Regions from separate parts of the Stenotrophomonas sp. Steno-C15 genome, predicted to be linked through region 2. Evidence: predicted binding sites of a transcription regulator. Region 2 holds the regulator's gene; the other holds the start of a gene.

Region 1 (8,773 bases), on a different contig from region 2:
TACACCCAGGAGCTGAAAGACCGCTACCTGCGCAAGTCGGTACCGCTCAACAAGGTCTGCTACGACAACACGCTGGAAGTGATCAAGCATGCATTGGGCACGCATACCGCCATTTCCCGCGTGCATGGCAGCCGCCTCAAGGCCAGCCGTGAGATCCGCATCGCCACGGTGTTCCGGCAGGCGCCGGCCGCCTTCCTGCGCATGATCGTGGTGCACGAGCTGGCGCATCTGAAGGAAGCCGACCACAACAAGGCCTTCTACCAGCTCTGCCAGCACATAGAGCCCGATTACCTGCAGCTGGAATTCGACACCCGCCTGTACCTGACCGAGCTGGCCAACCGCAGCCAGCGCTGACCGCGCGCAGGGGCTACACTGCGCGGCCCCCGCCCGACCTGCCCGCCCATGGAACCGATACGCCTCGACAAACGCTTGTCCGCCCTGCTCGGCATCCCGCGCGGCGAAGCGCGGCGCTACATTGAAGGTGGCTGGGTCACGGTCGATGGCGAGGTGGTCGAACAGCCACAGCGCCCGGTCGATGACACTGCGGTGATCGTGGTCGATGAACAGGCCAATGACAGCAAGGCCGAGCGCGTGGGCATGCTGCTGCACAAGCCGGCTGGTGCTGCCGCCGAAACCCTGTGTGCGCTGGTCAGCAGCAACAGCCACAGCGCTCTGGACGCCAGCGGCATCCGGCCACTGCAGCGCCATTTCCACGGGTTGCAGCTGGCTGCGTCCCTGCCCGCGGCAGACAGCGGCCTGGTCGTGGTCAGCCAGGACCCGGCCACGCTGGCCCACCTGCAGCGCAATCTCGGCCGCACCGAACAGGAGTATCTGGTCGAAGTGGCAGAAGGCGGGCCGGAACGGGGCCCCTGGCTGCTGGCCCGGCTGCAGCAGGAGTCGGGCGGGGCCAAGGTGAGCTGGCAGAGCGAGCAGCGGCTGCGCTTCGCCGGCAAGGGGCTGACGGCCAAGGGCCTGAAGACCGCGGTGGCTGCCGCCGGCCTGCAGGTCACCGCCCTGCGCCGCCTGCGCATCGGCCGGGTGGCACTGGGCCCGCTGCCGCCGGGACAGTGGCGCTACGTGGGCAGCGACGAACGGTTCTGACGCGCGCCGCCGCGCGGCACGCCGATCCACTAGCATGGGGCCATGAGCCCGCCTGCGCCTGTGTGGCGACGCCTGTTGCGCGTCGTTGCGATCATCTTCGCCATCCTTCTGCTGCTGGTCCTGTCCGGACTGCTGCTGGCCGACCACCTGACGCCACAGGCGCACGGTGAGCCGTCGCACGTACTGCCGCTGCAACCGGCGCAGACCCGCATCGACCAGCAGGTCGTGCCGCTGCAGGAGGCGCACCCCGGGCAATCCGGCGTGGCCTTCCTCGGCGATGGCATGGATGCATTCGCGGCGCGCGCGATGATCACCGCGCAGGCCGGGCGCAGTCTGGACCTGCAGTACTACATCTGGCACGACGACCTGATCGGTCACCTGATGGCCAGAGCGCTGCATGACGCCGCCGAGCGCGGGGTGCGCGTGCGCATCCTGCTCGACGACATGAATGCCAAGGACAAGGACGCGCTGATGATGGCGCTGGACCGGCATCCGAACATCGAGATCCGGCTCTACAATCCGTTCCGCAACCGCAGCGGCATCCTGCGCATGGTGGAGATGGTGCAGCGCTTCTTCAGCGTGAACCACCGCATGCACAACAAGAGCTGGATCGCCGATGGCCGTGTCGCCATCGTCGGTGGCCGCAACATCGGCGAGGAGTATTTCAGCGCGCGCACGGATGTGAACTTCCAGGACCTGGACCTGCTGGTCGCCGGCCCTGCCGTTGCACAGGCGAACCGGATATTCGACGACTACTGGAACAGCCCGGCGGCGATTCCGGTCTCCGCGCTGGCCTTCCATACCGACGCGCAGCTTCGCCTTCTGGTGCGTGAGTCCGACCATGAAGCGCAGCGCGATGCTGCCCGGCCCTATCTTGCGCGCGTGGCCGAATCACGCCATCGGCAGCGTCCCAGCCCCGAGCCGCTGCACTGGAGCAGCACCGTGCGCATCGTCTCGGATCCGCCGATGAAACACCGCAACGACGACCGCGGCAGCTGGCTCGTTACCGGGCTGATCGGTGAACTGGAGTCCGCGCGCAGCAAGGCCTTGTTGATTTCGCCCTACTTCGTGCCGGGCAACGAGGGCCTGGACGGGCTCTCGGCAATGGCGTCGCGCGGCGTGCACGTGGGCATAGTGACCAACTCCCTTGCCGCCAACGACGTTGCGGCCGTGCACGGCGGCTACATGGGCTACCGCATGCCCCTGCTGAACGCCGGCGTGCACCTGTATGAGCTGAAGGCACAGGGCCAGGCGGGCGATGCAGGCCTGTTCGGCAGCAGCGGGGCCAGCCTGCACACCAAGGCCTTCCTGGTGGACGACCACCGTGGCTTTGTCGGTTCCTTCAACCTCGACCCGCGCTCGGCCTATCTCAACACCGAAATGGGGGTGCTGTTCGACGACCCCGTGCTGGGCGCGCAGCTGCGCGACGAGTACCTGCGCCTGGCCGACGCCAGGCACAGCTGGTGGCTGGCAGTGGACAACCGCGATCGGCTGCGCTGGCTGGAGCGTGAGCCTCCGCCGCGCTGGGTGGAGGACGAGCCAGGTGCTACGCGGCGCCAGCGCTGGCTGTCGCGGATCATCAGCTGGCTGCCGGTGGAATCGCAGCTGTAGCGCTCAGTGTGCCCTGGCCTCGCCTTCATGCGGGGCGTCGTCCAGTGTTTCCACGCTGCGACCATGCAGGCGCCGCCAGATCCAGCGCAACGCATGGGGCGGTGCCGACGGCAGCTGCTCCAGCAGGGCCAGCATGCGGCCCTGGGTGGCGTGGCCATGCCGGCACAGCAGGCTCGCCGCCGCCGCTGCGCTGCCCAGCCGCAGGCTGTCGGACAGAGGGCCCGAGGCGTCGGCCGCCAGGGTCTGGTGCACCGGGTCGGGCAGCTCCCAGGCGGCGGCCACCCGCTGTGCCAGCGGCAACGACCACTGCTGCAGCAGCTGCAGGGCCAGGGCCGGCTGCACGTCCTCGCCGCGCGCCTGGGCTTCCTGCAGCAGCTGGCGCATCACCAGCGCCGCACCGAGTCCCTGCACCAGGCCCAGCCACTGCGCAGCGAAGGCATCGCCGGAGTTCACGCTGCGTGCGTGGTCGGCAGCAGCACGCGATGCCAGCAGGGCGTGCTCCCAGGTGATCGTGCTGAACTGCGGGAACCGCTCGCACTGAACCTGCATCACCGGCTGCACCAGCACCGCACTGATGATCTGCCGCACGCCTTCCGTGCCGACCAGGGTCACCGCCCGCTGCAGGCTCTCGACCGGGCGTTCGTGCACCTTGTACGCGGGACTGTTGGCGATGCGTAGCAGGTTGCCCGTGAGTACCGGATCCTGGCCGATGATCGCCGCCATCACCCGTGCCGAGGCGGCATCATCGTTGACGGTCTGGATCAGCTGCGGCAGCAGCTGCGGCCGGCGCGGCAGCTGCCGCGTCGCCCAGTCGCGATCCTGCAGCGCGTCCGCCACCGCCTGTGCCAGTCCGGCGCTGGCGGCATCGACAGGGCCGGGCTCGCCCGCCAGTCGCGGGTACAGCGCCAGCGCGTGCAGGCCACGCTGCAGCTGCGCGGCGATCTCTCCCGGGGGCACTGGGTCTCCCTGCAGGCGGGCAGCCGCAGCGGCCACCGCCTGACGCGGCCCCGCCGACAGACGCGACGGCGCCGCGCCGGTCAGCGACGCAAGCCAGCCGCGTACCCTGCGTGCCCAGGCCAGCGTCACCGGCCGTGATCCTGTCGATGTCGTACTGCGCTCGCCATGGCCCGTCTCTGTCTCTTCACACGATCCGGCCACTGGCCATCGACGCAGCATCGGCCGCGCTTTCATCTTCTTTAACCCGCAGTGCCCGTCGACGTCGACGGCAGACACTCGGGGAATGGACTAGAATGACGCCGCGCGACCCGTCCCCCTGCACCGACGACGTCGCTTTTTTTGTTTTGGGACCCTACCGTTCACTGGTCGTTCGCTGCAGTTCGCCGCCGTTCGCACCATCGGAGACGCCATGCTATTCGAAACCCTCGCCACCACCGGCCACGAACAGGTGGTGTTCTGCCACAGCCATGACGCCGGCCTGAAGGCGATCATCGCCATCCACAACACCACCCTGGGCCCGGCCCTGGGCGGCGTGCGCATGCGTCCCTATGCCAGCACCGACGAAGCGCTGGCCGACGTGCTGCGGCTGAGCCGGACGATGACCTACAAGAATGCGCTGGCCGGCCTCAATGTCGGTGGCGGCAAGGCGGTGATCATCGGCGATCCGAAAGCGGACAAGACCGAAGTCCTGTTCCGCGCCTTCGGTCGCTATGTCGATTCGCTGGGTGGCCGCTACATCACCGCCGAAGACGTCGGTACCGACGTCAACGACATGGAGAACATCTACCTGGAAAGCCAGTTCGTGACCGGTGTCCACCAAGTGCATGGCGGCTCCGGAGATCCCGCACCGTTCACCGCCTACGGCGCGCTGCAGGCGTTGATGGCGTCGATGCGTTTCAAGTTCGGCCACGAGGAAGTGGGCAAGACCAGCATCGCAGTGCAGGGCCTGGGCCACATCGGCATGGAACTGGTCAAGCTGCTGCGCGACCGCGGCGCGAAGCTGTATGTCACCGACCTGGACGCGGCTCTGGTCGATCGCGCAGTCAGCGATTTCGGCGCCGAAGCAGTGAAGCCGGACGAGATCCACGAAGTGAATGCCGACGTCTTCGCGCCGTGCGCGCTGGAAGGCTCGATCAATGCCGACACCCTGCCGCGGATCAAGGCCAAGATCATCTGTGGCACCGCCAACAACCAGCTGTCCAGCCTGGAAATCGGCGATGAACTGCACGCGCGCGGCATCCTGTACGCACCCGATTACGCGGTCAATGCCGGTGGCGTGATGAACGTGTCGCTGGAGATCGATGGCTACAACCGCGAGCGCGCGATGCGCCTGATCCGCAGCATCTACCACAACCTGACACGCATCTTTGAACTGTCGCAGCGCGAGAACATCGCGCCGCAACGTGCGGCCGACCGAATCGCCGAGAGCCGCATCCTGTCGATCGGCAAGCTGAAGATGCCGCTGGGCCGCAGCACCCCGCGCCTGGGCAATCTGCGCGGCGGTTGACCGCCCCTGCCGGGCCTCGGCACGGCGCCCCTCCGGGCGCCGGCAACCCCATGATGGATCAGAACCCGGCGCTGTAACGCAGCGCCGCTTGCCGTGCGTCATCACCGCCGACACGCTGATCGATGCCCAGGCTCAGACGGCCACTCCGCCCCCACCACGACTCCAGCGCAAGCCCGAGCAGGGCGCTGCCACGCGGTGAGTCGGCACCGGGCAACGGTGCCCACGCGTCGACACCGACGAAGCTGGCCTGCCACTCCCCGGCGGCGCCCTGAAGGCGCTGCTGCCATTCGGCGTGCCCGCGCAGCGTCCAGCGTCCCCAGCCACGCTCGCCGCGCAGCCCCGCCAGCAGTTGACTGCGCTGCGCACGATTGGCTTCACCCCGCAGGCCGAAACCGAAGCCGCCGCGCTCGTTGAACGCCGCGGTATCCACCCGCGTGCCACTGGCACCGACATACGGTGTCAACGACGCGCCGACGGTGCCGAAGCGATAGCCGCTTTCGACACTGGCGCTGCTGAATCGACCGCCGTAGCGCGCGGAAACGCCGTAGGCACCTGCACCCAGCAGCAGCTGCCGGTCCAGTTCGCGGGTGAACCGCCCTGCGCCGAACTGCGCCAGTGCATAACCGCGCCCAACGCTCCAGCCGGCATACAGCTGCGCCTGCGCCTGGCGGTCCTGCCCGCGATCACCGTTGAAGGCACTGCCACCGTTGCTGCGTGTTTCACCGAACGCCATGCCCAGCAGGCCATGGCTGCCCAGCGGCACGTCCTGACCGGCCATCCAGCCCCGGCTGTCGGTGGCGCTGCCAGCGAAACTGCCCTGCCCTGCCTCGCCCAACGTGCTCTGCCAGGCACCGCGCAGCGCAGGCAGAGCCTGCACGCGATCGAAACGGGCGGCCACCGCGCGTCGCGACATGTCGATGCTGTCGAAGGTCGCCGCCTCGGCACGCGCGTGGGCCTTGCCGGACAGGCTCTCCAGCGTGGCCGCCAGGCCCGTGCTGCGCTGCAGGCCGGCCGCTGCACCACCGAATGGCGAATCCTGCAACGCGTGGTTGCCGTCCAGTTCGACGAACGCGCCTTCCAGCCGCGCCGCAGTTGTCTGCACACCGGCATCGAGCCCACGCGCAGCGGCGGTGACACTGATCCGGGTCAGGTTCAACCATGCGTTGTTGCTGTCATAGCCATAGCTGGTCTGCAGCAGGGCCAGCCCCTGCAGGCCACTGGATGTGGCCGCGGTGCTGAAGGTGCCGGTCAGGCCGGCTGCAGCATGGATCAGATCCTGCCGGGTACCGTCCTGCGGCACGTAGCCATCGACGAATCCGTGGACGTGCACGCCACCGTCCAGACGGGCGCTGCCGGTGACCTGCAGCGCGTTGGCCCCCAGCGCGATCATCAGCTGTGCGCCGGCCTGCTGAACGTAGTTGCCTTCGATGGTCGCCGTGGTGTTGGCAGTGGTCAGGAACACGCTGCTGCCGTTGGTCACATTGCCGACCACGCGGGGCGTGCCGCCATTGAACTGCAGGCCGCTGGATGATGGATCGGCCTGCGGCAGGATGCTCACGCCGGAACGGATCACGCCGCCGTCGCGCAGCGACAGCACACCGCCTTCGATGCGGGTGGCACCGCTGTAGCTGCTGTTGCCGGTCAACGCCAGCACGCCGGCGCCCTGCTTGACCAGGCCGCCACTGCCGACGATGTCGTTGCTCCAGACCGAACCGGTGGATGCTGCGTCGACATTGGCAATCACGTCGCCCCAGTCGAATCGTCCCGGCCCGTTGATGGCCCTGCCGATGTCGAGCAGCCCGTAGCCGAACACCGGGTCCACGCCGGCGGCGCCGATGTCCTTGGCCGTGCCGAGCAGGGTCTGCCGTACCAGGTTGTTGTCGAAGTACGGATACCGCTCCCACACCAGCGCGGCCGCGCCCGACACCAGAGGTGCGGCGAAGGACGTGCCGTAGTTCCAGAAGTAGCTGGTGCCCGCGTCATCCGGATAGACCGCGCTGCCCGGCGCCGCCAGACAGTAGCGCGCCGCCTGGCCGCAGGCATTGGCGTAACCGGCCAGCGTGTCCGGCGCGTAGGGATCGACGGCCGTGGCCACCAGCCAGCCGCGCTCCAGATCCGCAGCCGGTCGCGAGCCTGCCACGCCCGCCTGGCCCGGCAACGCCGCCAGGCTGCTGGGCTCGCTGCGCGCGTCGTTGCCCGCGGCGAACACCACCAGCCCGCCGTGATTGATGACGAAAGGCCGGTACTCGCCGGCGACCTGGGCGGTGGTGGGCAGGTCGGTCCAGTACAGACCGCCCCAGGAATTGTTCATCACCTTGACGTTGTAGCTGATCAGGTCGCGGTGCACCTGGGCCACTCCGAGGGTGCCGCTGAACGAATTGCCCTGGCCGCTGCCGTCGTCTGCCGGCGGCTTGTCGGAGATGATCCGCGCCGACACGATTTGCGCACCGGGCGCGATGCCGCCGGGCCAGCGCCCGACCGCTGCGCCCGCGGCCAGGCTGGCGACGGCAGTGCCATGGCCGACCACATCGTCCACGCCCAGATTGTTGCGGGCAGGGTCGATGTAGGTGAGGTTGGCCACTACCCGCCCGTTCAGCGCGGCGGCCGCGCGCTGCACGCCCGAATCGACGATGCCGATGCGCACGCCCCTGCCGGTGGCACCGGTGGCCTGCGCGGCACCCGCATGGGTGACCGACAGGTGCGCATCGAAGGCCGGCTCCAGCGGTTTGGGCGGGGGCGGCGTGGTCGGCGGCGGCGGTGCAGGCGGCGGCGTGGTGGGCGGCGGGTCAACGCGCACGTTGCCACCGCCACCTCCGCCCCCACACGCCGTCAGCGCCATCGCCAGCGCCGCTGCCAGGACCGACCGTGCCATCGTCGTGCGTTCCATCGATTCCATCCCATGAACGTTGGCCCGCCTTCATCCCGGCGGGCATGCGGCGCCATCCAGCGGCAGCCATCCCCGACCCTCTATACTTGGGCCGACCCCCACGCAGTCTGCCGGGAAACCGGAGCGCATCCAACGCCCCCGGTCTCCTTTCCGAACATTGCTTACGCATCAACGAGATTGCCATGTCCAACATCGTCATCGCCGCCGCCAAACGCACCGCCATCGGCTCCTTCCTCGGCCAGTTCAACGGTGTGCCGACCCCGACCCTCGGCGCGGCCGCCATCGCCGCAGCGCTGGAGCAGTCCGGTGTCCCGGCCAGCGACGTTTCCGAAGTCCTGATGGGCTGCGTGCTGCCGGCCAACCTTGGCCAGGCGCCCGCCCGCCAGGCCGCGATCGCCGCCGGCATCCCGCTGTCCGTCGGTGCCAGCACCCTCAACAAGGTGTGCGGCTCGGGCATGAAGACCATCATGCTCGGGCATGACCTGATCAAAGCCGGTTCGGCCAAGGTCGTGGTTGCCGGCGGCATGGAGTCGATGTCCAACGCGCCGCACCTGCTGCCCAACTCGCGCACCGGCAACCGCTTCGGCAACTTCCAGGCAGTGGACCACATGGCCCACGATGGCCTGGTCAACGCCTACGACGGCAAGGCCATGGGTGAATTCGCCGAGTGCGCCGTGGACAAGTACCAGTTCAGCCGCGAGGAGCAGGAC
Region 2 (8,773 bases):
CTGCCGGTTTCGTAGATGACCTCTGCCGGCAGGTCGTCCCAGGTCGGCTCGCGTTCGGCGATCGCCGCCGGAAGCGCCGTGTTGCCTGCATCGGGGCTGGCCGCCACCGGGGCGATCGCTTCGCCCAGCAGCTCGTCCAGATAGTCGTCCAGCACACCGGTGGTGTTCATGCGGCTTGCTCCAGCGCGCGCGCATCCTCGCCAAGGATCCAGTTCAGCGCGCGACGGTAGGCCGCGAGCCCGCGGCCGGGATAGTCCTCGCCGACGCTCGGCAGGGTCAGGCCGGCCGCGTTGCTGACCCGCGTGTCGATCGGAATCGCATCCTCCCAGACGCGTGCGCCGTGACGGTCCTGCATGCTGCGCAGTGATTCGTTGCCGGTGCGGGTGCGGCGGTCGAACAGGGTGGGCAGGATCGAGATCGGCAGCGGGCGCCGGCGCGAGCGCTCGACCATCTCACCGGTGCGCACCATGCCGTCCAGCCCGTGCAGTGCCAGCGGCTCGGCCTGCGTCGGAATGATCAGGCGGTCCGCTGCCGCGAGCGCATTGATCATCAGCAGGCCGAGTGTGGGCGCGCAGTCCAGCAGGATGTAGTCGTGCTGGCCCTGGTGCCGTGCCAGCGCGTTCTGCAGCGCCAGGCCAAGGCCCGGCTGGTTGGCGCTGCGGCGCTCCAGCGTGGCCAGTGCCGGCTGTGCACAGACGTAGTCCAGGCCGCTGAGGCTGCTGGTGTGGCAAAGGCTGGACAGCTCGGCCGGAGGTGCGCCGAACAGCTCAAGTACGCCGGTCGGTGGCGGGTCCACCGGCACGCCGAAGGCGCGGCTGAGCGAGGCGTGGGGATCAAGATCGATCAGCAGCACGCGATGGCCCTGCGTGGCCAGGTTGCGACCGAGGGCCAGGGTGGTCGTCGTCTTGCCGACTCCGCCCTTCTGGTTGGCGACTGCCCAGATGCGCATGGGTTTACTCCTTCATTGCCGGGGGAGCGGCGGCGCCGACACGGCTGCCAGCCGGCACCGGTGGCAACTGCACCGGTGCGATGGGGGACGGGGAGGGCACTGTGGCGGGTGTTGCCGCAGGCCCGGCGGACGGGTCGGCCGCGCCGTTGGCGGCGTTCAGGCGCTGGCCCAGCGGGTCGACCGAGTGCGAGGTGTCGGCCAGGATGATGACCATCACCCTCCGGTTGCGGTTGCGACCCTGCGCACTGTCGTTGTCCTCGCGCGGGCGGAACTGGCCGTAGCCGACCATGGCCAGACGCGAAGGCTGCAGGCCCTGGTCGGCGAACAGGTGGACCACGCTGGCGGCCCGCGCGGCCGACAGTTCCCAGTTGGAGGGGAAGGTGGCGGTGGCGATCGGCACGTTGTCGGTGTGGCCTTCCACCCGCACGCTGTTGGGTACGTCGCGCAGCACACCGGCCAGGCTGGACAGCGTCCCGCGCGCGTGCACGTCCAGCGCCGCCGAGCCGGTCGGGAACAGGATGTCGCTGTTGATCTCCACTTCGATCCACAGCTCGGTGCGGCGCACGCTGATCATGCCGCGCTCGATCAGCGGCGACAGCGCGGCGGTCAACCGGTCGGCGATGCTGCTGAGCTGGCGCTCGGCACGGGCGATCTGCTGCTGGTCGTGCACCGAGACCGGCATGCGCATCTGCGAGGCCATGGCCGGCAGCAGGGTAGGGTCGTGCGAGGGTGCCGGTGCGGACGGGCCGATCTTGGTGCCGGACTTGATCACCGAAGGACTGTCCCAGCCGCCCCCCTGCACCTGCTTGTTGCCGACCTGCACCGGATTGATGGTGCGCGGCGCGCCACCAAAGGCATCGGTGAGCGCATCGGCCATGATCCGGTACTTGCCTTCGTTGATCGAGGAGATCGCATACATCACCACGAAGAAGGCCAGCAGCAGCGTCATCAGATCGGCATAGGGGATCGCCCATGCTTCATGGTTGGCGTGCTCTTCGTGGTGTCTGCGGCGGGCCATGTCAGTGCAGGAAGCCGGACAGGTTGGTTTCGATGTTCCGCGGGTTCTCGCCCTGCGCGATCGAGATCAGGCCTTCGATGACCATCTCGCGGTCGCGGCTGTTGTGGGCGATCACTCCCTTCAGCTTGGCGGCGATCGGCAGGAACAGCAGGTTGGCCGACGCGATGCCGTAGATGGTGGCGGTGAAGGCGGCGGCGATGCCATGCCCCAGCTTGCTGGGGTCGGCCAGGTTCTTCATGACGGCGATCAGGCCCAGCACCGCACCGATGATGCCCAGCGTCGGCGCATAGATGCCCATGCCCTCGAAGACCTTGGCAGCGGCCTGGTCACGGTGTTCCTGGCTGCCCAGCTCGATCTCCAGCATGTGCCGGATCGATTCGGGCTCGACGCCATCGACCAGCAGCTGCAGGCCTTTGCGCAGGAACGGATCCTGCTGCGCTTCCACCTGCGCTTCCAGGCCCAGCAGGCCCTGGCGGCGGGCGATGTTGCTCCACTCGACGATCTGCTGGATCAGCTCGCGACGATCGCTGTGCGGCGGGCGCACGACCCAGCGCACGATCCGGAAGGCATGCCTGAATACGGCGGGTGCGGTGTGCAGCAGGATCGCGGCGATGGTGCCGACGATGACGATCACGAACGCCGCAGGCGACCACAGGGACGCCAGTCCGGCGCCCTTGAGGATGCTGCCGCCGACCAGTGAGGCCAGGGCGAGAAAGAGTCCGATGAGGCTGAGTCTATCCATGGGTCCGGTATCGGCGTGTGTGAATGGGACTTGAGACACCGGTCGATCGCGTACAGACGGTAGTCACAGTTTCTGGTTCGCCGGGCATGGCCCGGCGCTATCGCGCGAGGCCGTTTCCGGTAGCGCCGGGCCACGCCCGGCGAGCGTCATCGCAGGCCATCCACGTCGAGGATGAGGGCCATCCGGCCATCACCGATCAGCGTCGCACCGGCGTAGCCGCGCAGGCCGCGCAGGGCCTTCGGCAATGGCTTGATGACCACTTCCTCGCGCCCACGGACCTGGTCCACGACCAGGCCGAAGCGCGCCTCGCCGGCCTGCAGCACCACGATGGTGAGCAGCGCCGAGGCGGCGGGCGTCACATCCAGCCACTGGCGCAGATCGACCAGCGGCAGGGTGTGCGAGCGACGATCCAGCACCGCCCGGCCATCGAACCAGCCCAGCGAGGTGCGCGGTGCATGCAGCACTTCCATCACGCGCGCCAGCGGCAGCGCATAGACGTCCTCGCCGGCCTGCACCAGCAGGGTTGGCAGGATCGCCAGGGTCAGCGGCACGCGGATCAGGAAACGGCTGCCCCGGCCCAGTTCCGACTGGATCTGGATCTGCCCACTGAGCTCGCGGATGCGCGACTGCACCACATCCATGCCGACGCCGCGGCCGGAGATGTCGGTCACCTGCTGCTTGGTGGAGAAGCCGGGCAGGAACACCAGGTGCAGACATTCCTCGCTGCTCAGCCGGGCCGCCGCCTCCGGGTCGATCAAGCCCTTTTCGCGTGCTTTCGCGCGCAGTTTTTCCGGATCGATGCCGGCGCCATCGTCCTGCACCTCGATGCTGACGTAGTCGCCTTCCTGCTGGGCCGACAGACGCACGTGGCCCATGCGTGGCTTGCCCTGTGCTTCGCGCAGATCGGGCATCTCCACACCATGGTCGATGGCGTTGCGGACCAGGTGCACCAGCGGGTCGGCCAGGGCCTCGACCAGGTTGCGGTCAAGCTCGGTTTCGGCGCCGACCAGCTCCAGGTCCACTTCCTTCTTCAGCGAGCGGGCAACATCGCGGGCGACCTTGGGGAAGCGCGAGAACACCTTGCCGACCGGTTGCATGCGCGTGCGCATCACTGCCGACTGCAGGCGCGCGGTGGCGATGTCCAGGGTCGACACGGCGCGGTCCAGTTCCTCGTCGCGCAGGCGCGCACGCAGGGTCTTGAGCCGGTTGCGCGACAGCACCAGCTCGCCGATCAGGTTGACGATCGCATCCAGCCGCTTGGTATCCACGCGCACGGTGTGCTCGGCCTCGGCCACCGGTTTGTTGGCGGGGGGCTTGGCCGCGGCGGCCGCCGGGCGCGGTGCGGGCAGTGCAGGCGCCGCCGCCGGGGCAGCCACGGGTTTCGCGCCGGGGGCGGCGCCGCCGTGCAGCTGGTCCAGCAGGGCTTCGAACTCATCCTCGCTGATCAGGCCATCGTCGGCCTTGGCCGGCGTCGCCACTGCGGTGGGGGCGTTGCTGCCGTGCAGCTGATCGAGCAGGGCCTCGAACTCGTCGTCGGTGATCAGGTCACCGGCAGCGGGCGCGGCCGCTGCGGGAGCGGCGGCGGCCGGCGCAGCAGCGCCGTGCACGTCGAACTGGGCGATCAGGTCCGGCGGGGCATAGCCGGGTTCGTTGCCGGAAGACACGGCATCCAGCATCGATTGCAGGTAGTCCAGTGATTGCTGTGCGGCATCGAAGTGATGCGGCTGCAGCACCGCCTGGCCAGCGCGGGCGGCGCCCAGTGCCTCTTCGGCGGCATGGCACAGCTCGACCATGGCGGTGATGCCGAGGAAGCCGGCGCCGCCCTTGAGCGTGTGATAGCCACGGAACACGGCGTTGAGCTGGTCGGCGTCCTGCGGCGCCTGTTCCAGCGACACCAGCTGTTCGCCGAGGCGATCCAGGATTTCCTGTGCCTCGATGATGAAATCGGCGGTGATGTCGTCGGATACCGCGCTCATGCTTACAGTCCCAGGTCCGACAACAGGTCGTCGGCGTCGTTCTGAGAGACCGCGTGGCGGTCCAGTCCCTTCAGTGCCGGTCCGGCCAGCGCCGGATCGGTGCGATGCTGCTCCGGTGGCAGGCCCAGCGCGCCAAAGCCTTCGTGCACGCGGCGGACGATGCCGACCACGCGACGGATGATCTGTCCGGTCAGGTCCTGATAGCTCTGGGTCAGGGCAATCTCGGTCAGGTTGTGGCGGATGCGTTCCAGCTGCGCATCCTGCCCCGGCTGCAGGCCTTCGGCGCGCAGCTGTTCGGTGAGGCTGCGGCACTCTTCGGCCAGGTCCAGGGTGCGGTGCGTGGCCTGTTCGGTCATCGCCACCACATGGTCCAGGCGCGCGCAGGCGTCGTCCAGCTCGCCCGCCTCGCTGGGGACGGTCGGCAGTTCGCCCAGGGCCTGGCCCAGTTCGCGGGCCAGCCGTGACAGGCCGCTCATCATCGGCTGCGTGCGTGCGGCCACCAGGGCGTCGATGCGCTGGCGCCAGGCGCTCTCGTCGCCGGATTCGAGCGCGTCGAGGGCTTCCTGCAGGCGCAGGACGAGGGCGTTCTTGTCGACCGTGGCGTCCATCAGGCGCTGGCCGCCAGGCGTTCGAAGATCTTGCCCAGTTTCTCTTCCAGCGTCTGCGCGGTGAACGGCTTGATGATGTAGCCGTTCACGCCGCTCTGCGCCGCTTCGATGATCTGCTCGCGCTTGGCCTCGGCGGTGACCATCAGCACCGGCAGGGTCTTGAGCTTGGCATCGGCGCGGATCGCCTTGAGCAGTTCGATGCCGGTCATCACCGGCATGTTCCAGTCGGTGACCACGAAGTCGAACGGTTGGCTCTGCAGCATCGACAGCGCAGCATGCCCGTCCTCGGCTTCGGCGGTGTTGGTGAAGCCCAGATCGCCCAGCAGATTCTTGACGATGCGACGCATGGTCGAGAAGTCGTCGACGATCAGGATGCGCATGTTCTTGTTCAAATCGGAGTTCCTTTGTTGTTCAGTCGCCCGCGGTGGCCGTGGCCGCCGCAGGCATGTTCATTCTTCAAGCCCGGCATCCGCGGCCTCGAAGATCTTCAGCCGGCCGCGCAGGCGCAGCACGGCCTGGCCGTGGATCTGGCAGACGCGCGATTCGCTCACGCCGAGCACCGCGCCGATCTCCTTCAGGTTCAGCTCCTGCTCGTAGTACAGCGAGAGCACCAGCTGTTCGCGTTCGGGCAGATGGCCGATGGCCTTGCCCAGTTCGCGGCCGAACTCGCCACGTTCCAGGACCTGCTGCGGTGTCGGTCCGCCCTGGGCGACGGTGTCCAGTTCGCCCTGGTCTTCGATGCGCGATTCCAGGCTCAGCACCTGGCCGCGCGAGGCGTCCTCCATCAGCCGCAGGTACTCGGGCAGTGGCATGTCCATGGCCGCCGCCACCTCGGTGGCACTGGCTGCACGGCCCGTGGTCTGCTCCAGGCGGCGGATGGTGGCGGCCGCATCGCGGGCGCGCCGATGCACCGAGCGCGGTACCCAGTCGCCGCGGCGGATCTCGTCGATCATCGAGCCGCGGATGCGGATCGAGGCATAGGTCTCGAACGAGGCACCCTGGTCGGCGTCGTAGCTGCGCGAGGCTTCGATCAGGCCCATCATGCCGGCCTGGATCAGGTCGTCCACTTCGACGCTGGCCGGCAGGCGTGCGGCCAGGTGATGGGCGATGCGCCGCACCAGGTCCGAGTGCTGGGCGATGACCTCGGTCGCCGCCGAGCGCTGGACTTCCCTGTACTGGGCCGCGCCTTTCATGCTGCCACCCCGCGTTGCTTGAGGATGCGCTCGAGGAAGAATTCAACGCCACCGCGTGGCTCGGTGGGGGCCTGCCAGCGGGCGGTGCGACGGGCGATCTCGGTGATCGCCAGCGCCGCCGGGCTGGATGGATAGGCCTTCACCACCGGCTGCTGGCGCTGCACCGACAGGCGCAGCCAGTCATCCTGCGGCACGCAGCCCAGGTAGTTCAGCGAGACATCGGCAAGGAACTTCTCGCAGACCCGGGTCAGCTTTTCATACAGCACGCGGCCCTCGTTGGGGTCGCGCACCATGTTGGCCACCACCTGGATGCGGTCCACGCCGCGCTCGCGCGACAGCACCTTGATCAGTGCGTAGGCGTCGGTGATCGAGGCCGGCTCGTCGCAGACCACGACAACCGTGTCCTGTGCGGCCTGGCAGAAGGTCAGTACGCCATCGGTGATGCCGGCGGCGGTGTCCACCACCATGATGTCCAGCTCGCGTTCCAGTTCGGAGAACACGTTCACCAGGCCGATGTGCTCGGCCGGGGCCAGCTCGGCCATGTGCCGGCGACCGGACGCGGCCGGCACCACCAGCACGCCGTTCGGACCTTCGACGATCACTTCTTCCAGCGAGCAGCGGCCGGCGACCAGATCCGCCAGGGTGTGGGTGGGATTCAGCCCCAGGATCACGTCGATGTTGGCCAGGCCCAGGTCGGCGTCGAGCAGCAGCGTGCGCTTGCCCATGCCGGCCAGCGCCACGGCCAGGTTGGCCGAGACGTTGGTCTTGCCGACGCCGCCCTTGCCGCCGGTCACGGCGATGGTGCGCACAGGGCCGAGCGGCTCGCTGCGGGTGGCCGACAGCGGGAAGGTCTTGGTCAGCTTGGCGTACTCACGCGACGGCATGGTTCAACTCCGGGTTGCAGGGCATATCGGCCGCTCGGCGCAAATCTTCAAGGCGAAGTACAAGATTGGCCGCGCTGGCCCGGTGCAGGTCGTCCGGAACGTCCTGGCCATCGGTCACCCAGGTGATCGGCAGCGCGTGGTCTACCGCCACTGACAGGGCGTTGCCGAAGCGGCCGGTCTCATCCAGCTTGCTCAGCACCAGGCCCTGCAGGTTGGCCGCGCCGAAGCGGCGCACCACCTCGTCCATGTCGCCAAAGCTGGTATTGGCCGGCAGCACCAGCAGAGTGCGGACCTGGCGGGCGGCACGCAGCCACTGCAGCTGCGCGGCCAGGGCGCGGTCACGCGGGCCCAGGCCGGCGGTATCGATCAGCACCAGCTTGTAGTCCTTCAGGCGCTCCAGCAGCTGGTCCAGGTCGGTACCGCTGTTGGCTTCATGCACCGCGATGCCGAGCTGGCGGCCATAGCCGTACAGCTGCTCGCGGGCACCGATGCGCAGTGTGTCGGTGGTGACCAGGGCCACATCGCGCGGCGCGTGCTTCTCGGCGAAGCGCGAGGCGAGCTTGGCGATGGTGGTGGTCTTGCCGGCCCCGGTCGGACCGACCAGAGCGATCACGCCGCCTTCTTCCAGCGGATCGACCGGCGCGATCGGCAGCCTGCGCGAGATCAGGCCCAGCATCAGCCCGCGGCCCCGGTGGGCTTCGGTTTCCAGCGGTATCTGCATGGCCACATCGCGGGCCAGCCCGGCATCGAATCCGTACTCGTCCATCAGGTCCAGGGCGGTCGCCCGCACCGGGCAGCCGCGCAGGCGCTCGTCGGTGAAGCGGTTCATCTCGCGCTCGATGACCTGGCGCATGCCGGCCACTTCGTGGCGCAGCTGGCGGATCTCGGCATCGTCCTGTGCAACCACCGTCAGTACCGGCGCCGGGGCAAGGAGCGGCGCCGGCGCCGGCGCGGTCTCCGCTTCAGCGGCAGCGGCAGGGGCTGGCGTGGTCTCGGCAACGTCCTGCGCGTACGGCGGCTCGGGGTGCACGGACTCGGCCTGCGCCGTGGCCGCAGCGGTGATCGGCAGCGGCGGCGGCAGCACTGCCGGCGCGGGGGATTCGTGATGCTCGTCCTGCGGCGGGTCGATCAGGAAACGGGCGCGGTTGGCGGGCGCCGGTGCGGGAGCCACGACGGCGCTCGCGAACGGCGCGAAGATCTGCTCCGGCAGTGCCGGATCGTTGACGGTGGCACGCGCCAGGGTGGCAGCGAAGCCGGAACTGCCGCGGGTGGGCACGATCTCGTCCGCACTGTCCAGGGTGCGGCCGGTGGCACCGACGGCCGCGCGGGCGAGGGCGGCCACGGCCGATGTGGTGGCGGTCACCGGCTGCTGGGCCGGTGTCGTGGAGCGGCGGCGGGTGACC

What was found. Region 2 encodes FliA, which starts transcription of late flagellar genes. Its sites were predicted from a motif close to TAAAGTTTNNCNNNCNNNGGCCGATAA; they were not measured.
Region 1: AC06FB_RS04905 (HDOD domain-containing protein) is a predicted target of FliA. The motif match lies at 3,885-3,911, and genes of this name have one in related genera.

What each region holds. Positions count from the first base shown of each region.
Region 1 is NZ_JBWJPF010000004.1:1,659-10,431, reverse strand. Features, by position in the region: gene AC06FB_RS04920 (M48 metallopeptidase family protein) at 1-354, shown strand, start outside; gene AC06FB_RS04915 (RNA pseudouridine synthase) at 403-1,101, shown strand; gene AC06FB_RS04910 (phospholipase D family protein) at 1,144-2,712, shown strand; gene AC06FB_RS04905 (HDOD domain-containing protein) at 2,716-3,798, opposite strand; gene AC06FB_RS04900 (Glu/Leu/Phe/Val dehydrogenase dimerization domain-containing protein) at 4,079-5,176, shown strand; gene AC06FB_RS04895 (S8 family serine peptidase) at 5,235-8,063, opposite strand; gene AC06FB_RS04890 (thiolase family protein) at 8,246-8,773, shown strand, end outside.
Region 2 is NZ_JBWJPF010000001.1:12,895-21,667, forward strand. Features, by position in the region: gene AC06FB_RS00055 (chemotaxis protein CheW) at 1-170, opposite strand, end outside; gene AC06FB_RS00060 (ParA family protein) at 167-949, opposite strand; gene motD (flagellar motor protein MotD) at 954-1,967, opposite strand; gene AC06FB_RS00070 (flagellar motor protein) at 1,969-2,709, opposite strand; gene AC06FB_RS00075 (chemotaxis protein CheA) at 2,856-4,685, opposite strand; gene AC06FB_RS00080 (protein phosphatase CheZ) at 4,688-5,293, opposite strand; gene cheY (chemotaxis response regulator CheY) at 5,293-5,685, opposite strand; gene AC06FB_RS00090 (RNA polymerase sigma factor FliA) at 5,743-6,486, opposite strand; gene AC06FB_RS00095 (MinD/ParA family ATP-binding protein) at 6,483-7,370, opposite strand; gene flhF (flagellar biosynthesis protein FlhF) at 7,357-8,773, opposite strand, start outside.